Regions from separate parts of the Paenibacillus sp. J22P51 genome, predicted to be linked through region 2. Evidence: riboswitches for the same ligand, from Rfam matches in the RefSeq annotation. Region 2 holds a riboswitch; each other region holds the start of a gene.
What was found. A riboswitch is a leader RNA that binds a small molecule or an ion and turns the genes downstream of it on or off. The one in region 2 is predicted to bind thiamine pyrophosphate.

Region 1 (3,279 bases), on a different contig from region 2:
CGCCAGTGCTGTCACTGATGAAAATTTTGGCATTCGGCAATATTTTCTCTAACGTCTCGATGATAAGCCTGCTTTCCGTAACCGATTTATTATTGGCATACTCCGCATAAAGGGCGTTAAACTTCGCAACATCCCCCTGCGCATTCAAAATACGTGATTTCTTCTGTGCCTCGGCATTCTCAATAAGTGCTTGAGCGTTGCCTCGCTCCCTAGGAAGGATATCATTTTCGTATTTGGTCGCGACGTTAATCTTCGTGTTTTTCTCTTCGCGTGCGTTGGTGACATCTTTAAAAGCATTTTGCACATCGCCCGCTGGCGGCTCGATATCTTGGAACTTCAAATCGACAATATGGATGCCTGTTTGATATTTGGTCTGCATCTCGATCAGCCGTTCTTTAACCTTGCCTTGGACCTCTGTTTTTCCTTCTGTAATGGCAAAGTCGAGCGCCGTAGCGCCGATAACTGAACGAATCGCTGCACTTGCGGAGTTGCGAAGGAACTGTTCGGCATTATCAATGTTGTACAAGTAGTTACGCATGTCACTGATATTCCACTCCACAACGGCATCAGCGGATAAAATATTTTCATCCCCCGTAATCATCATCGCTTCTTCTTCGACGGGTGTGATTTTACCATTGGCTTCACGGAAGCCGATTTGGATACGCTGTGTCTTTTTGGCAGGCAGTACAATCACCTGTTGGATCGGGAATGGGAGTTTGAAGTGAAGCCCAGCTTCCTTCTCCGTCGTATATTTGCCTAATGTCAAAATGGCCGCCTTCTCATGCTCCTGCACCGTATAGAAGGTGGACTTACCAAAAATGAGGACGAGAACGATAATAAGGCCGATTATGATTTTGGTCACCAAGCCTGGCGGGAGCGAGGTTGGTCTTCGTCGATCGGGTTCTGGCAGTACAAATGGTTCCATTGAAAACACCCCTTTAATATAAGATTTACTGATATGCTATACGGGGAGTTTTGGAAATGGTTTCAATAGGAAAATTGTTATTTCCAAGACTTGGCTGTCATGCTATGATATTTAGTAATTGAATACGAATGAATCCCTAGGGGCGCCGAGAGGCTGAGACAGTGTAGACTGAACCCTTTGAACCTGATCTGGTTTATGCCAGCGGAGGAAAGTGGAACGAGCTTTGGAGCCGATTTAATAGTTGTATATGATGAGGCAGCCTACAACCACTTTCTTGAGGAAAGTGGTTTTTTTGTGTTTAAAGGCGATGTCAGGATGGTTTGTTTGCTTATGAGCACAAGTGATGGTTGGTGGAGAGGAAGTGGGTCGTAGGTGTCGGAGAAAGAGCTGCATGTCATATCGGACGGGAAGCTTACGTGGTCTGAACTGGCGAAAATTGCGGTTCAGATTTACCCGTATGTCACGGCGATTCATATTCGTGAGAAAACGAAATCCTTGGATGAGATTTTCATCGGAGTGCAGTACTTATTAGAGCAGGGGGTTCCTGCCAAAAGTCTGTACGTCAACGGGTTTCCTTCCATCGCTCTAGCTTTACAGACAGGGGGGCTTCAGCTTCCAGGCACGACGCCATCGCTTGTTATTCAGGATGAGTTGTGCAAGGGGATTCAGCGTATCGGAATTTCTGTGCATCATGCGGATGAAGCGAAATGGCGTGAAAAAGAGGGAGCCGACTATGTCATGTTCGGTCATATCTTTGCGACAAATTCGAAGCGGGGAGCGCCGCCTAGAGGCTTAGAGCAATTACGCAAACTGGTTAATCACATTAACATTCCTGTGATTGCGATTGGCGGGATGACGCCTGCGAGAGTAAGGTCTGTTCTGGATACAGGAGCCTCTGGCATCGCAGTCATGAGCGGAATATGGGAAGCGGCTGATCCTCTCGGAGCCGCACAGGCCTATCACGATGAGCTTAGGCAGATAGAGGTGAGTTAAATGTCAGCAGATAGATCAGATGTTATCATCGTTGGCGGTGGTGTTATCGGTACATCCATTGCGTATTACTTGGCAAAAAGTGGGCGGTCCGTCACGCTGCTTGAGCGGGGCCAACTCGGCACAGAAGCCTCGGCAGCTGCAGCGGGCATGCTCGGCGCGCAGTCCGAGATGGAAGACACGGGCGCTCTGTTCCAGTGGGCGCGCCAAAGCCGTGCCATGTTCCCCCAGCTAAGCGGGGAACTCCGAGAACTCACGGGCATCGACATCGGTCTCGTCCGTGAGGGGCTGCTGAACGTCGCGCTCAGCGACGTTCAAGAGCAAGAGCTGCGCGCGCGAGAGAAGCTCCAGCGCGCCGTGGGCGAGAAGGCCCAGTGGCTCAGCGCAGCTGAAGCCACGGCGATAGAGCCCGCGCTGAGCGGTGCGACGCGCGGAGCCCTGTACCTGCCCGAGGATGGGCAGGTGGATGCTCCGCTGCTTGCGGCGGCATTCGCGCAGGCTGCGCAAGTGCTTGGGGCGAACGTGCAACCGTTCGCCGGGGTGCAAGGGCTGCTGACCGCGCAGGAGCGCGTCATCGGCGTGCTGACGGCCGCCGGTCCGCTCTACAGCGACCATGTCGTCGTCGCCGCAGGCACGTGGAGCGGTCAGCTGCTTGGGAGCATCGGCATAGATCTGCCGATGTATCCCGTGAAAGGCGAGTGCTTCTCCGTTAGGACGCCGAAGCCTTTATTGAAGAAAACCCTGTTCACACCAGGGTGCTATATCGTTCCGAAAGCCGGCGGACGGCTGGTGGTCGGCGCGACGGTCGTGCCGAACAGCTATGACCGCAAGGTGTCGCTCTCGGGCTTAGCCGAGCTGATGGAACGCGCGAGGGGGCTGATGCCCGCACTCGGCGACGCAGAGTGGGAGAAGGCTTGGTCGGGGCTGCGCCCGCAGACAGCCGACGGACTGCCTTACATCGGCAAGGTGCCGACGGTGGAGGGGTTGTATACAGCGTGCGGTCATTACCGTAACGGGATTTTGCTGAGCCCGATCACCGGGAAGGTGATGGCTGATTGGATTGTGGGCGGAGACGGCGCAAGTGAACAAGGGATACAATCGTTAGCCCCTTGGCAGGATGCCTTCAGCCCTGATTTTTCCCCAGAGACCACGCGAGTGAGTCATCAGGTTGAGGACGTATTTTCAGCCACAGGAAAGGAATTGATAAGATTTGAAACTGCACATTAATGGTCAACAAGTAGACGTGCCCGATACGATTCGGACCGTTGTGGAGCTGCTGGCACACTTCGATTTAAGCGACAAAATGCTCGTGGTAGAGCATAACGCAGCCATTTTACATAAAGAGGATCACGCTGGAGCTGAGC
Region 2 (3,279 bases):
CTCCAAATCTATTGTAGGTCTGCCTCGTCCGCGCAGAAGCAGCTTCACGTAATCCTCTGCATCACCGAAGGTATTCGTTCTGTCCATGATACAAGTGACCTCTGGGTGCTCATCTATCCCAAACAGCTGCAGCGCCTGATCGAGCGGATGAGGTCCGGTGTTCATCAGGCTTCCACCATTATTGCTCTGCAGTGTTTGCCAATCCCAGCGGCGTGCAAAGCCGTTTAGACTGAAATCAACCTGTACGATGCGTCCAAGCACGCCGGATTCGATGACTTTACGAAGCTGTACGAAGGCTGGCTGGTAACGGGACTGCTGGAAAACCGCCAAAATGCTGCCGGTGCGCTCGGATGCCTCGATCAGCTGGTCCACCTCCTCGGGTGACTTGGCCAGTGGTTTCTCGCACAAGACATGCAGTCCGCGATTTAGCAGCTCCAGCGAAATCGGAAAATGCTGATGACTCGGGGAGGCATTGACGATCAGATCCAGCTCCTCATTAGCCACCATATCCTCCCAGGACGCGTATGCATGGCAGCCGTATTCTTTCGTCGCAAGCTCCTGACGCTCCGGTATAGAGTCGGCAACCGCCATAATCCGGTAATGCTCCGGAAGCTGTACGAGCAAATTACCGTGGATATCGCGCCCGCTGCGGCCTTGCCCAATAATACCTACCTTCACAATTTTCTTAGTCATCGCAACTACCTCTTTCTTTCATGGATTCAGGGTGTATGTCCAAATGTTTTCTTATATTCAGTAGGCGTGATGCCTGTTCGTTTTTTGAAGGTTCGGATGAAATGGCTGAGATGATGAAACCCGACCTGAAAGCCAATCTGGGTAATCGTATGCATATTGCGCTGAATGAGCTATGCAAGGGCTGCTTCAGCGTGTGACTGGAGTAGCGGTTGAAAATAGGACATTCCCTTCTCCATGTTCATACGATTACCACCTGTCCGAAGCCATATTTCATTCAAGCATATGCCAATTGGCGGAATAGAACAACCCTTGTGTGAAGGCGTGTAAAGTGTCCCCCCCAGAGCAGGCGGATAATCTGACTAACCGTTTCCGCGTGTAATGGAAGCTGGTTGAAGTCGCAGCCCGCATACCCATTGATCTGTAGATCAACCAAGCCTGGGGCGGCAATCGGCAATTCCCCCTGCGAGTGACTCAGCAAACTGCTTCACTTCAGCAATCCGTCCACCATTGACGGTAATTGCCACAGGCTACATTTTTTTCGCTTTCAGCAGGGTGAAAGACATGGGTTCCTCCTCTAAAAGAGATTCAGTAAATAAAAGGAATTTGAGTGCAAATGTGGAATAGAAGTATATACAGAAATAGAGGCTCAGTGACTTGGTGATGAAGGTAATTCGTTAATGACGAAGAGGGGGCTAACGTGTGAAATCAACGGGAATTGTAAGGAAAGTAGACGAGCTGGGGCGGATTGTTCTGCCAATTGAGCTGCGACGGACACTCCATATTGAGATCGGTGACGCCATCGAGGTTTATGTGGATCCTGAACGTATTACGCTTAAGAAATATATGCCTGCTTGTGTGTTCTGTGGTAATTTTGAGGATATGACCTATTTCAAAGGGAAGCTCATTTGCGGCAATTGTATTGATGGGATTGTTTAGCAGTTCTCGTAAGCAAGGCACACAGTCAACAGTAAGCCCCTTCAGGGATGTTCCATGATCCTGATGGGCTTTTTTTCACAAAATAACCATTGCAAAATTTGGGAATTAGTTGTAGATTTTATATCTAAGTGCATAGTCACGGGAGCTTGGTGAGACCAGGCTGAGAGGATAGTTATAACTATCGACCGTTAAACCTGATCTGGATAATGCCAGCGGAGGAACACAAGATCTCTTTGTATACCAGGAGACCGCCTCTATTAATATAGATGCGGTCTCTTTTTCGCTGCATGAATCCTCCGCTTGATCAAAATCAACTAATAGGAGGAATAAAATGGAAATGGAAACAAGTAAAGAAAACGTCGCTTCATCAACATCCTCTTTTCCGGGAAGTAAAAAAGTTTATGTCGAGGGCTCACGAAAGGACATTAGGGTCCCTATGCGTGAAATCACTTTGAATCCTACCACTGGAGCCTATGGTGAACAGGAAAACGCTCCTTTTCGTGTTTACGACACGAGTGGCGCATATACAGATGAGGAGATCCAAACCGATATTCGTGAAGGTATTGGGCCTAATCGTTTAAATTGGATTGTAGAACGCGGCGATGTTGAAACATATGAAGGAAGAACGATTAAACCGGAAGATAACGGATATTCCAAGGGCGAGTACGTTACTGAGGTTTTTCCAGGCTTACATCGTCACCCTATGCGAGCGAAAAAAGGTCGTAATGTAACCCAGATGCATTATGCACGTCAAGGTATCATCACGTCCGAAATGGAATATATCGCGATTCGCGAAAATGTATCTCCGGAATTTGTGAGAGACGAAGTCGCTCGTGGTAGAGCGATTATCCCCGCAAATATTAATCACCCTGAGAGTGAGCCTATGATTATTGGACGTAACTTTCTCGTGAAGATCAATGCGAATATAGGAAACTCTGCTGTATCGTCCTCCATTGAAGAAGAAGTGGAAAAAATGAGATGGGCTACTCGCTGGGGCGCTGATAATATTATGGATCTCTCTACGGGTAAAAACATTCATACCACCCGGGAATGGATTATTCGTAATTCCCCTGTTCCTATTGGTACCGTACCTATTTATCAAGCACTAGAGAAAGTGAATGGAAAAGCAGAAGATTTAACATGGGAAGTATACCGTGACACACTAATTGAACAAGCGGAGCAAGGTGTAGATTACTTTACGATTCACGCAGGTGTTCTACTGCGTTATGTTCCTCTTACTGCCAAGAGGATAACAGGTATTGTTTCACGCGGTGGATCCATTATGGCAGCCTGGTGTCTCGCTCACCACCAGGAAAACTTTCTGTATACACACTTTGAAGAAATTTGTGACATCATGAAAACCTACGATGTATCCTTTTCACTAGGCGACGGTTTACGCCCGGGGTCCATTGCAGATGCTAATGATGAAGCCCAATTTGCAGAGCTAGAAACTTTAGGTGAACTAACCAAAATCGCGTGGGAGCATGACGTACAAGTCATGGTAGAAGGCCCTGGTCACGTGCCAATGCACTTAATCAAAGAAAACATGGATAAACAACTTGACATTTGTAACGAAGCTCCTTTTTACACCTTAGGACCACTTACAATAGATATTGCTCCGGGTTATGACCATATCACGTCGGCCATTGG
Region 3 (3,279 bases), on a different contig from region 2:
GACGACAGAAGTGCTGGGTACATCAAGTGGAAACTTACAAGAGAACGCCGCTGTGACAGGTAGAATTACTGAGGAAGTGGTTGCTGCTTTTCAGGAAATTACCATCGGTATTGAATCACAAGCATCTAGTATTAACGATATTACTTCAGCCATTCAGCATGTGAATGAGACGGTTGAACAGACCACTGCGGCATCGAATACAATGAGCAGCAGATCTCGGGATACGGCGCGAATGACGAATGAAGGCAAGACCCAGATGAAAGATTTGTCGCTCAAAATCAATGATATTACCGTTATCGTCACCGAGACCTCCAACATCATGAATGAAGTGAACGAAGAGAACGTGAAAATTGGGAACATTGTTTCCACCATTGCCGAGATCGCGAATCAGACGAATTTATTGTCGTTGAATGCTTCCATTGAGGCTGCGCGTGCAGGCGAGCACGGGAAAGGCTTCTCCGTTGTGGCTAACGAAATTCGAAAGCTGGCGCAAAATGCACACATCGCCTCGACCGATATTTCGGAAATCCTAGGCTCGATTCAGGCTAAAGTCGTGACAGCCGTTGAGAAGGTTGCCGTTGGGATTACAGCCGTAGAATCAGGTAAGAAATCGACAGATAGCGTAAGCCAATTGTTCGAGGTCATCAACACGAATACAGCGGAAGTCATGGAGCAAGCAGAGCATCTGCAGCGCATGAATCAACAATTGCAAGTTTCCTCACAGCGTGTCGCAGAAGAGATGACGTCCGTTGCAGCGATCACAGAGGAGTCGGCAGCTTCCGTTCAGGAGGTACTGGCAAGCGCTGAAGTACAGCAGCATCGCGTACAGGATATTGTGGACAGCATCCGTCAATTGAGCGGGTTAACGCAGGATCTGAAGCATCTGATCGAAAAGTAAGCGTTGCGCGAAATCCTTTTGGGAAAAAAAGGATTGCCAAAAGGTGGCTAATCCGCTACAGTTAAGCCAAATGAATAGCAACACGGGTGCTTGATGAAGTCAGGCTGAGATAGTGGCCCTATGCCACTGACCGTTAATCTGATCTGGATAATGCCAGCGTAGAGACCTTATGTGCTTTTTATGCACGAATGTTCAAGCCTGCCGTTAATCCGGTGGGCTTTTTTTGTCCCTTAGGGGGCGAAAGGGACCATGTATCCAAGGTTGGCGTGTTCGCCTATCTCATTGACAAATATGGATTTGGGAAAAGGAGTCGAGTAGAAGATGGCGCAAAAGGAAGCAAGTAAACAAGGGTTAAAGCTGACCGATATTTTGATCACAATTGTCATATCGGCGGTATTCGGTGTGATTTATCGGATTTGGGGACCGTTGTATGATCTGATGAAACCGCTAGGAATACATGCGGAGCAGTTAAGCTACGGGATGTGGTTCATGGCCGCAACCTTCGCTTTCCTCGTCATTCGTAAGCCTGGGGTTGCCCTGTTGGCAGAAGTGGCGGCAGCAACGATTGAGGCGTTGTATGGCGGCCATTGGGGAGTGGCGACGCTCGTGTTTGGTTTGCTTCAAGGGCTTGGTGCGGAGCTGATATTTGCTGCTTTCCGCTATCGTCGCACGAATGTAGGGGTAACGATACTCGCAGCATTTGCATCGGCCATTATGTCCATTTTTGTGGATACGTACTATGGGTATATCGATCAGCTTACTTTCTGGAATTACATATTGTTTGTTAGCCTGCGTCTACTGGGCAGCGCCTTGATTGCTGGGGTGTTCGCGTATTATTTAACGAGCGCATTGTCTCGCACAGGTGTGCTGAATCTGATTCGTCCGGTGTCCAAAAAAGATTACGACGTGCTGGGGTAACAAGATGAGTGAGGGAATGAGCGTTACCAACCTAAGGTTAAAATATCCTGGCGATGACGCCCCCCTGATTTTTCAGGGGGTTTCCTTTTCCGTCGAGCCCGGTGAAAAGGTGCTGCTTCTGGGACCTAGCGGCTGCGGGAAATCGACCCTGCTTCAAGTACTGAGTGGAATCGTACCCGACATGATCGAGCTGCCGCTCAAGGCGGATGAGATTCGCAGACCTAGCCGGTGGGGCTATGTGTTTCAGGACCCAGATACGCAGTTCTGTATGCCCTATATCGACGAAGAGATCGCGTTCGTGTTGGAAAATCAGGAAGTGCCGCGGGAAGAGATGCCTATGTGCATTCGGTACTATTTGGACTTGGTCGGGCTTCAGGTGCCTAATGCTCACACGCTGATAAGCACACTGTCTCAAGGGATGAAGCAACGCCTAGCGATTGCTAGCGTACTGGCGCTTGAGCCAGAGGTACTCTTTCTCGACGAGCCCACGGCGCTGCTGGATGAAGAGGGCACGAAGCAGGTATGGGACACGATTCGGACAATTAGCGGGGACAAAACCCTCCTCATCGTAGAGCACAAAATTAGCGGCATGCTGGATCTGCTCGATCGGTTGATCATCCTGACACCCGAGGGTAGGGTTTTAGCGGATGGATCGCCACGTGCTATGTTCGAGATGTACAAAGCACAAATGAGGGAATATGGCATTTGGTATCCCGAGGTGTGGGAGGATTATGCCAAGGAGCAAGGGACTAGAGCTGTTGAGGGAGAGCTGGAACAGGGGATCAATCAAGAGAAAGCGAGAGTGAAACATCAGGGAGCTGCTGACGAGAACTTACTAGCGTCTTTGAGGGTAGACGACCCAAGGAAAGCGCCAGAAAGCGCTCAGTCCATTGAGCCCGTTATGGTTTTTCAAGATTTCGTGGGGCTTCGCGGCGGGCAGACCAGGACCTCTGTGGATAACTTTAGCGTATATCCAGGAGACTGGATCACCGTTGTCGGTGCCAACGGTGCAGGCAAAAGCTCGCTGCTCCTAGCGATCATGCGGCTCATTCCGACCCGCGGAAGTTGTGTGATCGCGGGTGTGAAGGGCAACAAAGTCGAGCAGCTTGCGGAGCAAGTCGGCTTTGTGTTTCAGAACCCGGAGTTCCAGTTCGTCACGAACTCCGTAGAGGAGGAGCTGGCCTATGGCTTGCCAGAGGGTCAGCCGAGGAACGGACAGTGGGCAGCGGCCGAGCTGCTGCTCCGGGAGTACGACCTGCTCGCGCTGCGCGAGCGGCACCCTTTCCAGCTCTCGATGGGCCAGAAGCGTAGGCTCAGTGTGGCCTCCGCGATGGTTCGCGGGCCACGAATCCTGCTGCTGGATGAGCCCACCTTCGGGCTCGATGCGCGCGGCACGCTGCGCATGCTCGAGCAGCTGGAGCGGCTGCGCGCCAGCGGGACCGTGATCGTCATGGTTACGCACG

Region 1: it holds a riboswitch for thiamine pyrophosphate, as region 2 does, so the genes downstream of both, AC58QC_RS21115 (thiamine phosphate synthase) here and thiC (phosphomethylpyrimidine synthase ThiC) in region 2, are expected to answer to the same signal.
Region 3: it holds a riboswitch for thiamine pyrophosphate, as region 2 does, so the genes downstream of both, AC58QC_RS19685 (ECF transporter S component) here and thiC (phosphomethylpyrimidine synthase ThiC) in region 2, are expected to answer to the same signal.

Annotation. Positions count from the first base shown of each region.
Region 1 is NZ_JCAUAZ010000010.1:194,469-197,747, forward strand. It holds gene hflK (FtsH protease activity modulator HflK) at 1-925, opposite strand, end outside; TPP riboswitch at 1,054-1,152, shown strand; gene AC58QC_RS21115 (thiamine phosphate synthase) at 1,298-1,918, shown strand; gene thiO (glycine oxidase ThiO) at 1,919-3,142, shown strand; gene thiS (sulfur carrier protein ThiS) at 3,126-3,279, shown strand, end outside.
Region 2 is NZ_JCAUAZ010000001.1:1,143,200-1,146,478, forward strand. It holds gene AC58QC_RS04530 (Gfo/Idh/MocA family protein) at 1-693, opposite strand, end outside; gene AC58QC_RS04535 (helix-turn-helix domain-containing protein) at 720-848, opposite strand; gene AC58QC_RS04540 (AbrB/MazE/SpoVT family DNA-binding domain-containing protein) at 1,393-1,629, shown strand; TPP riboswitch at 1,758-1,867, shown strand; gene thiC (phosphomethylpyrimidine synthase ThiC) at 1,961-3,279, shown strand, end outside.
Region 3 is NZ_JCAUAZ010000009.1:114,381-117,659, reverse strand. It holds gene AC58QC_RS19690 (methyl-accepting chemotaxis protein) at 1-898, shown strand, start outside; TPP riboswitch at 971-1,081, shown strand; gene AC58QC_RS19685 (ECF transporter S component) at 1,220-1,816, shown strand; gene AC58QC_RS19680 (ABC transporter ATP-binding protein) at 1,821-3,279, shown strand, end outside.